4 regions of the Kitasatospora cystarginea genome follow, and region 1 is predicted to be linked to each of the others. Evidence: riboswitches for the same ligand, from Rfam matches in the RefSeq annotation. Region 1 holds a riboswitch; each other region holds the start of a gene.
What was found. Region 1 has a riboswitch for cobalamin ahead of nicT (Nickel transporter NicT). Riboswitches for the same ligand answer to the same signal wherever they lie in the genome.
Positions count from the first base shown of each region.

Region 2: linked by a shared signal. The riboswitch ahead of metE (5-methyltetrahydropteroyltriglutamate--homocysteine S-methyltransferase) and the one ahead of nicT (Nickel transporter NicT) in region 1 are both predicted to bind cobalamin.
Region 3: linked by a shared signal. The riboswitch ahead of ABD369_RS22545 (ribonucleoside-diphosphate reductase subunit alpha) and the one ahead of nicT (Nickel transporter NicT) in region 1 are both predicted to bind cobalamin.
Region 4: linked by a shared signal. The riboswitch ahead of ABD369_RS07025 (cobalamin biosynthesis protein) and the one ahead of nicT (Nickel transporter NicT) in region 1 are both predicted to bind cobalamin.

Region 1 is NZ_BAAATR010000013.1:93,031-96,230, reverse strand. It holds gene ABD369_RS16760 (isochorismatase family protein) at 1-153, opposite strand, end outside; gene nicT (Nickel transporter NicT) at 259-1,356, opposite strand; cobalamin riboswitch at 1,388-1,603, opposite strand; gene ABD369_RS16750 (ArsR/SmtB family transcription factor) at 1,688-2,050, shown strand; gene ABD369_RS16745 (TetR/AcrR family transcriptional regulator) at 2,151-2,894, shown strand; gene ABD369_RS16740 (hypothetical protein) at 2,983-3,200, shown strand, end outside.
Region 2 is NZ_BAAATR010000007.1:74,348-77,547, forward strand. It holds partial or broken gene metE (5-methyltetrahydropteroyltriglutamate--homocysteine S-methyltransferase) at 1-1,244, opposite strand, end outside; cobalamin riboswitch at 1,420-1,615, opposite strand; gene ABD369_RS10490 (cobalamin-binding protein) at 1,802-2,719, shown strand; partial or broken gene ABD369_RS10495 (enoyl-CoA hydratase-related protein) at 3,016-3,200, opposite strand, start outside.
Region 3 is NZ_BAAATR010000021.1:33,062-36,261, reverse strand. It holds gene ABD369_RS22545 (ribonucleoside-diphosphate reductase subunit alpha) at 1-1,627, opposite strand, end outside; cobalamin riboswitch at 1,785-1,942, opposite strand; gene ABD369_RS22540 (GNAT family N-acetyltransferase) at 1,996-2,490, opposite strand; gene ABD369_RS22535 (helix-turn-helix domain-containing protein) at 3,134-3,200, shown strand, end outside.
Region 4 is NZ_BAAATR010000004.1:289,389-292,588, reverse strand. It holds gene ABD369_RS07030 (alpha/beta hydrolase family protein) at 132-1,247, opposite strand; cobalamin riboswitch at 1,499-1,680, shown strand; gene ABD369_RS07025 (cobalamin biosynthesis protein) at 1,799-2,755, shown strand; gene ABD369_RS07020 (cobyric acid synthase) at 2,811-3,200, shown strand, end outside.

The DNA.
Region 1 (3,200 bases):
GAAGAACGGCACCATGTCGACCACCACCAGCGCGGTGCGGGCCGGCACCAGCGACTGGTACGCGAAGCGGCGGCCGCGGCGCTCCTCGTGCCGGGCGTACTCCCGGCCCTCGATCCGCCAGTCGTGCGGCTTCGCCTCGGTCTCCGGCAGCACGAATCCCCCGATCCCCGGTCACGGCAGACCTCCAACCTACCTGGAAACCGGGCGAGTTGTACGTTGACCGGGGATCGGCGCGGCGCGGGTCGACCCGGGCCAGGTTCACGACCAGCGCTGCTCGACCTTGGCGAAGCGCCAGTAGCCGATCGCCGCGACCCAGACCACGAAGAACAGGCCGACGATCACGAACCCGACGTTGTCCAGACTCAGTCCGGCGATCCAGCCGGTCACCGGGTCGGTGAGGTCCAGCTTCTCGTGCAGGACACCGACCAGTTCGATGGTCCCGATGATGAAGGCGACCGCAATGGAGAGACCGGTGATGGTCAAGTTGTAGTACACCTTGCGGACCGGGTTGGAGAACGCCCACTGGTACGCGAAGTTCATGAAGGTGCCGTCGAGGGTGTCGAACAGGCTCATTCCGGCCGCGAACAGCAGGGGCAGGCAGACGATGGCGTACCAGGGCAGACCGGCCGCCGCGCCCGAACCCGCCATCACCATCAGGGTGACCTCGGTCGCGGTGTCGAAGCCGAGACCGAGCACCATGCCGACGGGGAACATCTGGCCGGGCCGGGTGATCGAGCGGGTGGCCCGGGAGAGGATCCGGTTCATCAGACCGCGCGAGTTGAGGTGCGCCTCCAGCTCGCGCTCGTCGTACTGGCCCGCGCGCATCGCCCGGAACACCTTCGCGATCCCCACCAGCGCGGCCAGGTTGAGCGCGGCGATCAGGTAGAGGAACACCCCTGAGGCGGTGGTGCCTATCATGCCGAGCACCTGGTGGGTCGTGGACTGGTCGTCCATCAGTGTCCCGGCCAACGCGGCACCGCCGGCCACCAGCGCCGCCATGATGACCACCATCGAGGAGTGGCCGAGCGCGAACCAGAAGCCCACCGAGACCGGGCGCTTGCCGTCGGCCATCAGCTTGCGGGTGGTGTTGTCGATGACGGCGATGTGGTCGGCGTCGAAGGCGTGCCGCATCCCCAGGGTGTACGCGGTCACGCCGAGGCCGATCCCGTAGACCTGGGTTCCGACCTGGTACTTCTCCGGCGCCACCAGGAGGATCAGGACTCCGAAGGCCAGCACGTGCATGGCCAGGATCACCGCCATCAGGCCGGCGGTCCGCACGGTGTCCTCGCGCTTCCAGCGGAAGGCGGGCAGGGCGGGGGCCGCCGCCGGAGCGGCTTCGGTTCTGGGCAGGGTCATCTGCGGGTCACGCTCCAGCACCTCGTGGATCCGTTCGTGAGATGCCGTGGCCGGTCTCCTGGCTGACGGGTCGAACGCACCCGCACCCGGCCTTCCCGGACGCGTTCTCGTCCAGTGGCCGCCCGTCCCTGGCGGGGGCGGGGATGATGCCGGTACTTCCCGATCACAGTGGCGAGGGCCGCTCCGGTCTGGGACTCCTGAGAGTCCGTCACCGGTCTTCCCGAGCACCACGGCGGGCACAACGGTAGGGGGCCGTACGGCACCACTGCAAGCCTGCACAGCTGTGCAGGTGTCGGGTATCACAGGTACCGCTGCTGCGAGAATGCCTGGCATGCATCTCGTCCCCGCCGACCGTGCCGACCGCAGGACCATCGACGGGCACCGGGTCTGCGAGGCGATCGCCGCGATCGGCGACACCGAGCACGTCCGGTCCTGGGCCGAACGCTTCGCCCTGCTCGCCGACCCCGGACGGCTCTCGCTGCTGCTCGCCCTCCACGAGACGGGACCGCTCGCCGTCACCGACCTCGCCGTCGCCACCGGCATGCGCGACCCGGCGGTCTCCCAGGCGCTGCGCCTGCTGCGCGCCGCCGGGCTGGTCAGCGGCGAGCGCGACGGGCGGATCATCCGCTACCGGCTGGTCGACCCCGCCGTCGCCGAGGTGCTGGCACACGGGGTGCTGGGCCACCGGGACTGAGCTGCGGTGTGCCCGATCCTCCCGACGGCCCGTGCGTAGCTTGTATCCTTCTGTTGTCAGCTGACGACCGATCCCCGCGGGCACGGCGAGGGAGGCGGAGATGGCAGCAGCGGAGCCCGACCGGGGCACTCCCGAGAAGCGCGGACGGCTGAGCCGGCCCCTGGTGCTCGCCGCGGCCGTCTCGCTGGTCGACCGGGAGGGGCTGGGCGCGCTCACCATGCGCCGGCTGGCCGCCGATCTGGGCGTGGAGTCGATGGCCATCTACCGCTACACGCCGGGCAAGGAAGCCCTGCTGGACGGCCTGGTGGAGGCCTACTTCGCCGAGGTGATCACCCAACTGCGGAGCTCGGCCGAGGCCACCGCGGCGGCCGGAGGCGGTCGGGCCTGGCGGGCGGAGCTACGCCGGATCGCCGGCGCCTTCGCCTCGGTGGCGCACGTCCACCCCGAGATCCTGCCGCTGGTGGCCACCCGCCCGCTGAGCGTCCCGATGGCCCGCCGCCCCGCCCCGGTGCTGCAGCTCACCGAGCATCTCCTCGCCGTGCTCGGCCGGGCCGGTTTCGACCACGCCACCTCGCTGATGATCTACCGGAGGTTCGTGGCCTGGAACCTGGGCTGCCTGCTGGTCGACAAGCGCCAGGTGATCGACGACCCCGACGAGCCGGACCCGATGCTGCGCCTGGGCCTGCACCGCCTGCCCGCCGACCGGTACCCGAGGCTGCGGGCGCTGGTCCCGCTGCTGGCGGACTACGACGACCAGGAGGAGCTGCTGGCCGGGCTGGACAGCCTGCTGAGTCGGATGCCCGACGCGCCCCTTGACTCGTTCTACGACGGAAGAGCACGCTGAAGATACAGCGTAAACATACGGAGTCACCCACACGCGGCGTCGTCGGCAGCGGAGCCGGACTCCGCGACGGCGCCCGGAAGAGGTCGCCATGTCCGATCGCGACAGAATTCTCCGGGTCCGCGTGACCGCGACGGATCCGACCGTCCTGCACACCCTCCTCCGCGAGAAGCGGCCCGACGTCGGCGGACGTCCCCACCGCGGTGCCGACCGGAGCATCAGCATCGAGGCGTACGTCTCCCCCGCCGAGGCCGAGGACCTCGAACGCGAGGGTGTCACGGTCCAGGTGATCGAGGACGCCACCGCCAC
Region 2 (3,200 bases), on a different contig from region 1:
CGGAGACGGCAGCCGTGCGGGCGCGGACCGCCGGGTCGCGGGTGATCGGCGAGGTGGCACGGGAGGCCAGGTCGGCGCGGTTGGCGGCGAGTTCGGCGGCGATCGCCCCCGCGCCCTCGCGCAGGCCCCGGGCCAGCAGCGCCACCTCAGCCGACTTCTGCTTGGCGAACGCGAGCCAGCGGACGATCTGCGGGTCGATGTCGCGCTCGATGGTGGCGTCGATGGGCACGTGCAGCAGCGAGCTGGACGGCGCCACGTCGACCGTGTCCGCGAGGCCGAGGAGGGTCGCCAGGGTGGCGAGCGACTTCTCCAGGTCGTTGATCCAGATGTTGCGGCCGTCGACCACCCCGGCGACCAGCCGCTTGCCGGGCAGGCCGCCGGCGGCGGCGAGATCGTCGAGGTTGGCGGCGGCAGATCCCGTGAAGTCCAGCGCCAGGCCCTCGACTGGGGCCTTGGCCAGCACCGGCAAGGCCTCGCCGAGGCGGTCGAAGTAGCTCGCGACCAGGAGCTTGGGCCGGTCGGTGAGGGCGCCGAGGTCGCGGTAGGCGCGGGCGGCGGCGTTGAGCTCGGCGGGGGTGCGGTCCTGGACGAGCGCGGGCTCGTCCAGCTGCACCCCGGGCGGCGCCGGCGGCGCGCAGGTCGGCCAGCAGCTCGGCGTAGACGGGCAGCAGCCGGTCCAGCAGGGTGAGCGGCTCGAAGTCGGCGGCGACACCGGGCGCGGGCTTGGCCAGCAGCAGGTAGGTGACCGGGCCGACCAGCACCGGGCGGGCCTCGTGGCCGAGCGCCAGGGCCTCGGCCAGTTCGCCGGCGGCCTTGGCCGGGTTCGCGGTGAAGGCGGTGTCGGGGCCGAGTTCGGGCACCAGGTAGTGGTAGTTGGTGTCGAACCACTTGGTCATCTCCAGTGGCGCCACCTCCTGGGTGCCGCGTGCCATCGCGAAGTAACCGTCAAGCGGGTCGGCGTCGACGGCGGCGCGGTGGCGGGCCGGGATCGCGCCGACGGCTACCGTGGTGTCCAGAACATGGTCGTAGAGCGAGAAGTCCCCGGTGGGGACCTCCTCGATGCCGGAGTCGGCGAGCTGCTGCCAGTTCCCCCGGCGCAGGTCGGCGGCGGTGGCCAGTAGAGCGTCGGCGGTGACCGCGCCCTTCCAGTAGCCCTCGATCGCCTTCTTGAGCTCCCGGCCCCCGCCCTGGCGGGGGTAGCCGTACACGGTCGCGATTGCCGCGGCTGCGGACTTCGTGGTCAAGGGACTCTCCTTCGCGAGTCTGTCTCCTCAAGTGCCCGGCGACGGCACGAGAACGCGAAGGGATGACGAACCGGGCGGCGGCCGCCGTGGACGCGCGTACCTGATCCGCCTGGTATGGTCGCCGACCCGCCCTCGAGGTCACCGGATGTCCACACGCGGATCGTCCGCGGGCGGGCAGCGGGCAGGTCTTCGGACTCGCGGACACACCCACCCGTGAAGGGCGGACACCTACTGGCCGTCGCTTCCCAAACCCGACCCGGGCCCAGTGCGTATGACGGCGGTCGTTCCCACTCACCGCTGCGGGGCAGTCCCGGATTCCCACCGGGTTCCCTCTTACGACACCCTGCCTGGCGGACAGGGCGAACCAGCTGCACCGGCCAGCCTAGAGCCAATCCGCCAGCATCCGGCTGGAGAATCACTCAATCGCCCACATATTGAGACGGCGTCGGATCCTCCCTCATCCGCCCGTGCTCCGTCCGGGACCTCGCCGTACTCGTCGACCGACCCCTGCCGCAGTGCTCCCCACGGCCTGGACCCGGGCTCTCTAGGCTAGGCGCATGCGGATCGTCTCCCTGTTGCCTGCTGCGACCGACATCGCCGCCGAGCTCGGTCTGGGTGGGGCCCTGGTCGGCCGGACTCACGAGTGCGACCGGCCGGCCGCCACCGTCGCGGGGATCCCGGTGGTGACGGCTGCCGAGTTCGACGCCGACCGGCTCACCAGCCGGGAGATCTCGGAGGCCGTCGGCGGCGCGGCCCACCGGGGCTCGTCGCTCTACACGCTCGACGTGGAAAAATTGGCCGCCCTCGCGCCCGACGTCGTCCTCACTCAGGACCTCTGCGAGGTGTGCGCCGTGTCCTACACCGGAGTGACCGAGGCCGTGCGGATCCTGGACGGCGGCCCGCGCGTGCTGAGCCTGGAACCCCGAACGCTCCCCGAGGTCATCGCCTGCCTGGAACACGTCGGCGCCGAACTCGGTGTCGCGGCCACCGCCGCCCGCGTCGCCGCCGCACTGCACGCGCGGCTGGACCGGGTAGCGGCGGCCGTGCATGGCCTGCCCCGACCACGGGTCGTCGCGGTGGAATGGCTCGACCCGCTCTGGCCCGCCGGCCACTGGGTGCCCGAGCAGGTCGAGATCGCGGGCGGGACCCCGCTGCTGGCCGAGGCGGGCGAGCACACCAAGCCCATCACCTGGGACGCGGTGCGCTCCGCCCGGCCCGATGTCCTGCTGGTCCTGCCCTGCGGATTCCCGCCGGCCCGGACCGAGCGGGAATTCCATCTGCTCACCGGACTGCCGGGCTGGGACGAGCTGCCGGCCGTCCGGGACGACCGGGTCTGGATCCTCGACGGCCCGTCCTACTTCAACCGTCCCGGTCCCCGCGTCGTCCGCGGCGTCGAAGTCCTGGCCCAGATCCTGCACGGCGTCCGGACGGGCGACACGGTGACCGTCGACGAGGCCCGCCGCCCGGCCCGTTAGCGACGGCTCCGCGGGGCGCTCCCACCCCCGCCCGACCCGGGTGGGCGAAACCCCGCCCGGGGCGGGGAGGACGCCACCGAGCCGATCGGCCCGCTCAGCCCTACAGTGCCTGGCGGTAGTCAGGACCTCCCCGAGGGAGCGGGGTGCGCGGCAAGGCTGGACTGATTCGTCGGGCTGGTCGTGCCCCGGGTCCGGAGGACTGTCCTCCTGCTCTCGTGGCCGGCGCGCGGTGCCGGCGCGGATTCGGACGTGCCGGCGAGCCGTCCCCGCATCGGGCGGCTCGCCCTGGCGGCGGGTCAGCGGTGGGTGAACGACGGCGGGCGCTTCTCGGCGAAGGCCGCCATGCCCTCCTTCTGGTCTGCGGTGGCGAAGGTGGCGTGGAAGAGCCGGCGTTCGAAGCGGACGCCCTCGGCGAGGCTGGTCTCGAAGGCGCGGTTGACGCTCTCTTTCATCATGATCGCCACCGGGGTGGACATCGCAG
Region 3 (3,200 bases), on a different contig from region 1:
AGAGGTGCTTGGCCTCGGTGGAGTCGAAGTCCAGGCGGAGCTTGAAGAAGACGTCCTGCAGGCCCATCACGCCCAGACCCACCGGCCGCCAGCGGGAGTTGGACGCGCCGGCCTCGGTGGTCGGGTAGAAGTTGATGTCGATGACCCGGTCGAGGAAGGTCACGGCGGTGCGCACGGTGGCGTCCAGCCGCTCCCAGTCCATCGCGCTCACGAGGTCGTCGGCACTGGCGCCGTCGGCCACGTGGGCACCGAGGTTGACCGAGCCGAGGTTGCAGACCGCGGTCTCGGAGTCGTCGGTGACCTCCAGGATCTCGGTGCAGAGGTTGGAGGAGTGCACGGTGCGGCCGGGCAGCGCGGTCTGGTTGGCGGCGCGGTTGGAGGCGTCCTTGAAGGTCATCCAGCCGTTGCCGGTCTGCGCCAGGGTGCGCATCATCCGGGCGTACAGGGTCTGCGCCGGGATGGTGCGGACGGCCTTGCCCTCGGCCTCGGCCTTGCAGTAGGCGGCGTCGAACTCGTCGCCCCACAGGTCGACCAGCTCGGGGACGTCGGCCGGGGAGAACAGCGACCAGTCCTCGTTGGCGTTGACCCGGCGCATGAACTCGTCCGGGATCCAGTGCGCCAGGTTGAGGTTGTGGGTCCGGCGGGCCTCCTCGCCGGTGTTGTCGCGGAGCTCCAGGAACTCCTCGATGTCAGCGTGCCAGGTCTCCAGGTAGACGCAGGCCGCGCCCTTGCGACGGCCGCCCTGGTTGACCGCGGCGACCGAGGAGTCCAGGGTGCGCAGGAACGGGACGATGCCGTTGGACTTGCCGTTGGTGCCCCGGATCAGGCTGCCGCGCGAGCGGATCCGGGAGTAGGACAGGCCGATGCCGCCGGCGTGCTTGGACAGCCGGGCGATCTGCGCGTAGCGGTTGTAGATCGAGTCCAGGTTGTCCAGCGGCGAGTCCAGCAGGTAGCAGCTGGACATCTGCGGGTGCTTGGTGCCGGAGTTGAAGAGCGTCGGGGAGGAGGTCAGGTACTCCAGGCGGCTCATCAGCCGGTAGAGCTCGGCCACCTCGGCCACCGACTGCTCGCTGTCGCCCACCGCGAGGCCCGCCGCCACGCGGAGCAGGAAGTGCTGCGGGGTCTCGATCACCATGCGGGTGATCGGGTGGCGCAGCAGGTAGCGGGACTGCACGGTGCGCAGGCCGAAGTACTCGAAGCGGTCGTCGCCCGACAGGTCGATCAGGGCGTCGAAGGCCTCGGCGTGCTTGGCGACCAGGGCGGCGGTGGCGTCGCCGATCAGCCCCTCGGCGTGGCCGACGGCGATCGAGGCGGAGAACGACACGGCACCCTGGCTCATCGCCTCGTCGGCGATCTCCATGGCGAGCAGGCGGGCGGCCAGCTTCGAGTACTGGGGGTCCTCGGCGATCATCGACGCGGCGGCCTCCACAGCCAGCCCGCGCAGCTCGGCGAAGTCCGAGCCGGCGTGGCGGCCGCGCAGCGCGGCGGCGGCGACGTGGCCGGGGTCCACCTGGGGGAGGTCCACGCTGCGGTCGGTGAGGAGCCGAAGCAGTGCCGCACCGGGGTCGGTCTGGGTGGTGGCGGCGGAACCCTGGGAAGGCAGGGCAACTGAGGCAGCGATGGTCAAGGCGCTTCTCTCCTGGCGGCGGCGTCGGATGAGGATCGTCCGGACCGACATGAGCGCAGGGAGGTGCAGCACGACCGGAGACCGGCGCGCTCTCTACCCCCTGGCCCACCCGCGAGGCCCGGACGTACTGCGGTGCTGCAAGGCATCTGCGGGGAAGCCGTGTGGCACACCGTCGGCAGGTAGCCGGACTTGCGGGGGCCTGGAGAGCCGCCCGCTCACCGCTGCGGGGCAGTCCCGGATTCACACCGGGTTCCCCTGCTTCGACAGCGAGAGCGAGCATACATGTTGTGGCGGTCCGACGATGCGGCACCACATGTAGTGCCGTGTGTCGCAGGCGGACCAACCGCATGGTTGTGCGGGAGGGGTGTTCAGAAGGTGATCGAGTACACCATCAGGTCGATCCCGGGAGCGGCCGTCCAGTCCCGGTCGGGGGTTCGGACGAAGCCCAGGCGCTCGTAGATCCGGTGCGCCGCCTTCATCGCCGGGCGGGTCGAGAAGGCCATCCCGGCCAGCCGGAGCTCCCGACAGCGGGCCATCGCGGCGCGGACCAGGGCCTCTCCGGCGCCGCGTCCGCGGGCCGCCGCGCCGACCGCCAGCATCCGGAGCTCGCCCTCGTGCGGCTCGGCGATGTCGGCCCACTCGGTGCCGCCGACCGCGAGGGTCACACAGCCGAGGACCTGCCGGGTGTGCGGGTCGAGCGCGACGAGGAGTTCGGCCTCCTCGTTGCGGCGCCCGGCGTCCCGGAGGAGCTGGACGTAGCCGCTGTCCGGCGAGGTGTGACCGTCGCCCACGAACGCCTCGACCGTGACTTCACCTGCGGCTTCGAGGTCCTCTTCGAGGGCGCGGCGGATGAGGATGCCCATCCGGACAGTGTGCCCGACGGGAGGGTGCACACGGCAGTCAGGGTGGCGGGCGGGCGGGTGCCGGCGAGGGGTGTGGCGCCGGACGGAGGGCTCGCCGGGCGGGCGCCGGTGGGGAGCAGGGACGCGCTGGCGGGGAAGGCGGAGGCGGCTGGCACGGTGCCGTACGGGCGGTCGGGAAGAACCGGGGCCGAAGGGTGGTTGGGGTCGTCGTGACCGTCATCAGGACCGCCGTAGCCGCCGCCCGGGTCGGGCCCGCCGCCGCGGCCGGTCAGCTCACGGCCGATCAGGAAGCCCAGCAGTCCGAAGCCGCTGATGGCGCCGATCAGGCCGAGCGAGGTCGCGAGGGTCTCGGGAGTCATGTCCTCCACCCTCGTCCGCGCGGGCCGCTGTCACGAGTGGCGGAAACGACCGATTGCGTCGAAATCCTGCCAGCCTCTCGCGGGGTGGGGCGTGCCGATGCCGCGGTGGCCGGCGGCCCGGCCGGCCACGGGGGCGGAAGTCACCGGACGGCGGGCAGGGGAGGGGCGACGGACGAGGGAGGGGCGCGGGGATGCGGAGCGGTGCGCACGGCCCGGCGGTCGACGGCCGCCGCCGTGGGGCCGGGGGCCCGGAGGCGGACGAGGGCGTACGGCATCCTGGGCGGATGCTGAAGAACGTCGCCGCGGTGGTGCTGGAGCCGGTCCACCCGTTCGAACTCGGCGTCGCCTCCG
Region 4 (3,200 bases), on a different contig from region 1:
CGAATGGTTGGCTTGTTCTGACTGTCGTGCACCCAACAAATCGATCGACCATCCGCCAGATCCGCACCGGAACCGGACCCTCGACACTTCCAGCTAATGTGATTGAATATCTACGGAGAGTGACAGTGTTTTCAGAGTAGCGGAGTGAGCCAGCGCCTCAGCACCTCGGCGTAGCCGTCCGAGTCGGCGTTCCAGAGCTGGGCGTGCTCCGCGTCCGGCACCTCGTGCAGGCTCACCAGGTCCCAGCGGCGGTGCGCCAGCCGGCGGGCGGCCTCGATCGGTGCGATGCCGTCGGCCGGGCTGCCCAGCAGCAGGGTCGGGAGGTGCAGGTCAGTACCGTCCGCGAGACGGGCGAGGGCCGCCGGGTCCACCTTGGTACGGCCTTCGGCGGCCAGGGCGCCGAGCTCGGCGAGGACACCCGGGACACCGGCGCGGACGCTCTCCCGGCGGACGCTCTCCTGCCAGTCGAGGATCGGGGAGTCCAGCACCAGTCCGGCGACCGACTCCCGCCGGGTGGACCTGGCGGCGGTCAACAGGCACATCGTCGCGCCCAGCGACCAGCCGTACAGCACGACCCGTCCCGCGCCACTCTCCAGGGCGAGCCCTACGGCCGCCTCGACGTCCCGCCACTCTGTCTCACCGAAGTGGCCGAGTCCGTCCGGTGGGTGCGGGGCGTCGGCGTCGCCCCGGTAGGTCACGGTCAGCGTCGGCAGTTTCAGCGAGTTCAGCACCGGGAGCACCGGGAGCGCCTGGGTGCGGTCGGCGCCCGGGCCGTGCACCAGGATCACCCAGGTGCCGCGCATGGCGTGGACGTACCAGGCGGGCAGCAGCCCGAGGTCGCCCTGGGCGGCGGTCTCGGTGAAGTCGAGGCCGAGGGCGGTGGCCGGATCGCCGAGGTGGACCCGGGGGGTCAGCTCGACCTCGGTGCCGACGGTGAGGGTTCCGCTGTCGGCACGCTCCAGCCGGCGGGTGACGGTCTGGATGTCGGTGCGCAGCACCCCGCCGACCACCGCGTGGCCGCCGCCGGCCCACTCCAGCGCGTACCGGCCCGCGCGTACGGTCTGCGGGGCCCGGGTGAGGGTGACGTGTCCGGCGGCGACCTCGTGCACCCGCAGTGTGGCGGCCAGGCCCGGCTTCCCGGGCTGCGGACGGACCGTGCGCTCGGACACCCTGCGGCCGATCAGGATGACCGCAGCTCCGGCTCCTACTGCGGTGGCCGCCACGGCGGCGGCGGTTCCCCAACGCATAGTGCTCCCCGGTGTGACCTTCATGGGCGGTACCTTCCAGTCCACTCTCCGCACGGCGGGCCTGCCACCGGGGCGTAGTCCGTCCGTGCGGACGGTGGGCCGGGCCTTCGCGGCGGCGGGCAGCCGGGCGGCTCCGCGGAGCCGGCGCCACCCCCGTGCGGTGTGCCGCGCGGTGGGCGGTGGACGGCCGAGACGGCTGTGATCAAGCCCTCCGCGCGGTTTGTTGACTCCCGGTCGCGGACCGTGGTGGGATCTTTCAGCCAAACGGAGGCATGCAGAGGAAGCCGGTGCGAATCCGGCGCGGTCCCGCCACTGTCACCGGGGAGCACGCTCGACTCATGGTCACGGCGGTCCGGTCGTCCGGCTGCTGGAAGGCCCGAGGGTGTGTCCGACCCGGGAGCCAGGAGACTCTCGCCCCCGGTACGTCGATCCAGGGCGCGGACCCTGAGTGAGGACACGCACGCCATGCAGGCTGCCCTGGCCGCTGTGCGGCCGCCGTTCGACCCGGCCGTGCCCGCCTTGCGGTCCGCCTCCGCCGCTGTGTCCGCACCGTGCCCCGCCTGAACCGCGCCGCCGCCTTCGCACTGGGCAGTGTCGCCGGCTACCTGGCCGACGCCGTCCTCGCCGACCCCCGGCGCGGGCATCCGGTAGCCGTCTTCGGTGCCGCCGCCGGGCGGGTGGAGCGCGCGCTCTGGCGCGACCGGCGGGCGGCGGGCGCCGGGTACACCGCAGTCTGCGTCGGTTCGGTCGCGGCCGGGGCGCACCTCGCCGAGCGGGCGCTCGGGCGCAGCCGGTACGGGCAGGCGGCGCTGGCCGCCGCCGCGACCTGGACGGTGCTCGGCGGTACCTCGCTCACCCGGGAGGCCAGGACGATCGGCCGTTCGCTGCGGGCCGGCGATCTGGCCGCCGCCCGGGAGCGGCTGCCGCACCTGTGCGGCCGCGACCCCAGCACGCTGGACGAGCAGCAGATCGCCCGCGCCGTCGTCGAGTCGGTGGCCGAGAACACCGCCGACGCCGTGGTCAACGCGCTGGCCTGGGGTGCGCTGGCCGGTACGCCGGGGCTGCTCGCCTTCCGGGCCGTCAACACGCTGGACGCGATGGTCGGTCACCGCTCGCCGCGCCATCTGCGCTTCGGCTGGGCCTCGGCCCGGCTGGACGACGTGGCCGGCTGGCCCGGTGCCCGGCTGACCGCCCTGCTCACGGTGGCCGCCGCGCCCGAGCCGCGGACCGCCTGGCGGGTCTGGCGCCGGGACGGCTCCGCGCACCCGAGCCCCAATGCCGGGCAGGCCGAGTCGTGCTTCGCCGGGGCGCTCGGGGTGCGGCTGGGCGGGACGCTGCGGTACGGCGAGCGGGTGGAGCACCGGCCGGTGCTCGGCGGGGAGTTGCGGCCGGTCGAGGTGGCGGACATCGAGCGGGCGTGTCAGCTCTCCCGACGGGTCGGGGCGTTGGCGCTGGCGGTCACCGTGACCGGGCGGGCGCTGTGGACCTGGCGGCGGGGGCGGTCGTGAGCGGCAACCCGGGAACGAGTGGCCGCAGAAGGACTGTTGAGTGGAGCGGAGGAGCATGAGCGGGGCACTGCTGGTCGCCGGGACGACCTCGGACGCGGGCAAGAGTGTGGTCACGGCGGGCATCTGCCGCTGGCTGGCCAGGCAGGGCGTGCGGGTGGCGCCGTTCAAGGCGCAGAACATGTCGCTCAACTCCTTCGTCACCGCCGACGGCGCCGAGATCGGCCGCGCCCAGGCGATGCAGGCGCAGGCCGCCCGCATCGAGCCGGAGGCTGCGATGAACCCCGTGCTGCTGAAGCCCGGCGGCGACGGCCGCAGTCAGGTGGTGCTGCTCGGCAGGCCGGTCGCCGAGGTGGGCGCGCTGGACTACCGCGAGCGCAAGCCCGTACTGCTGGAGCGGGCTCTGGAGTGCCTGGCCGATCTGCGCAGCCGGTACGAGGTGGTGGTC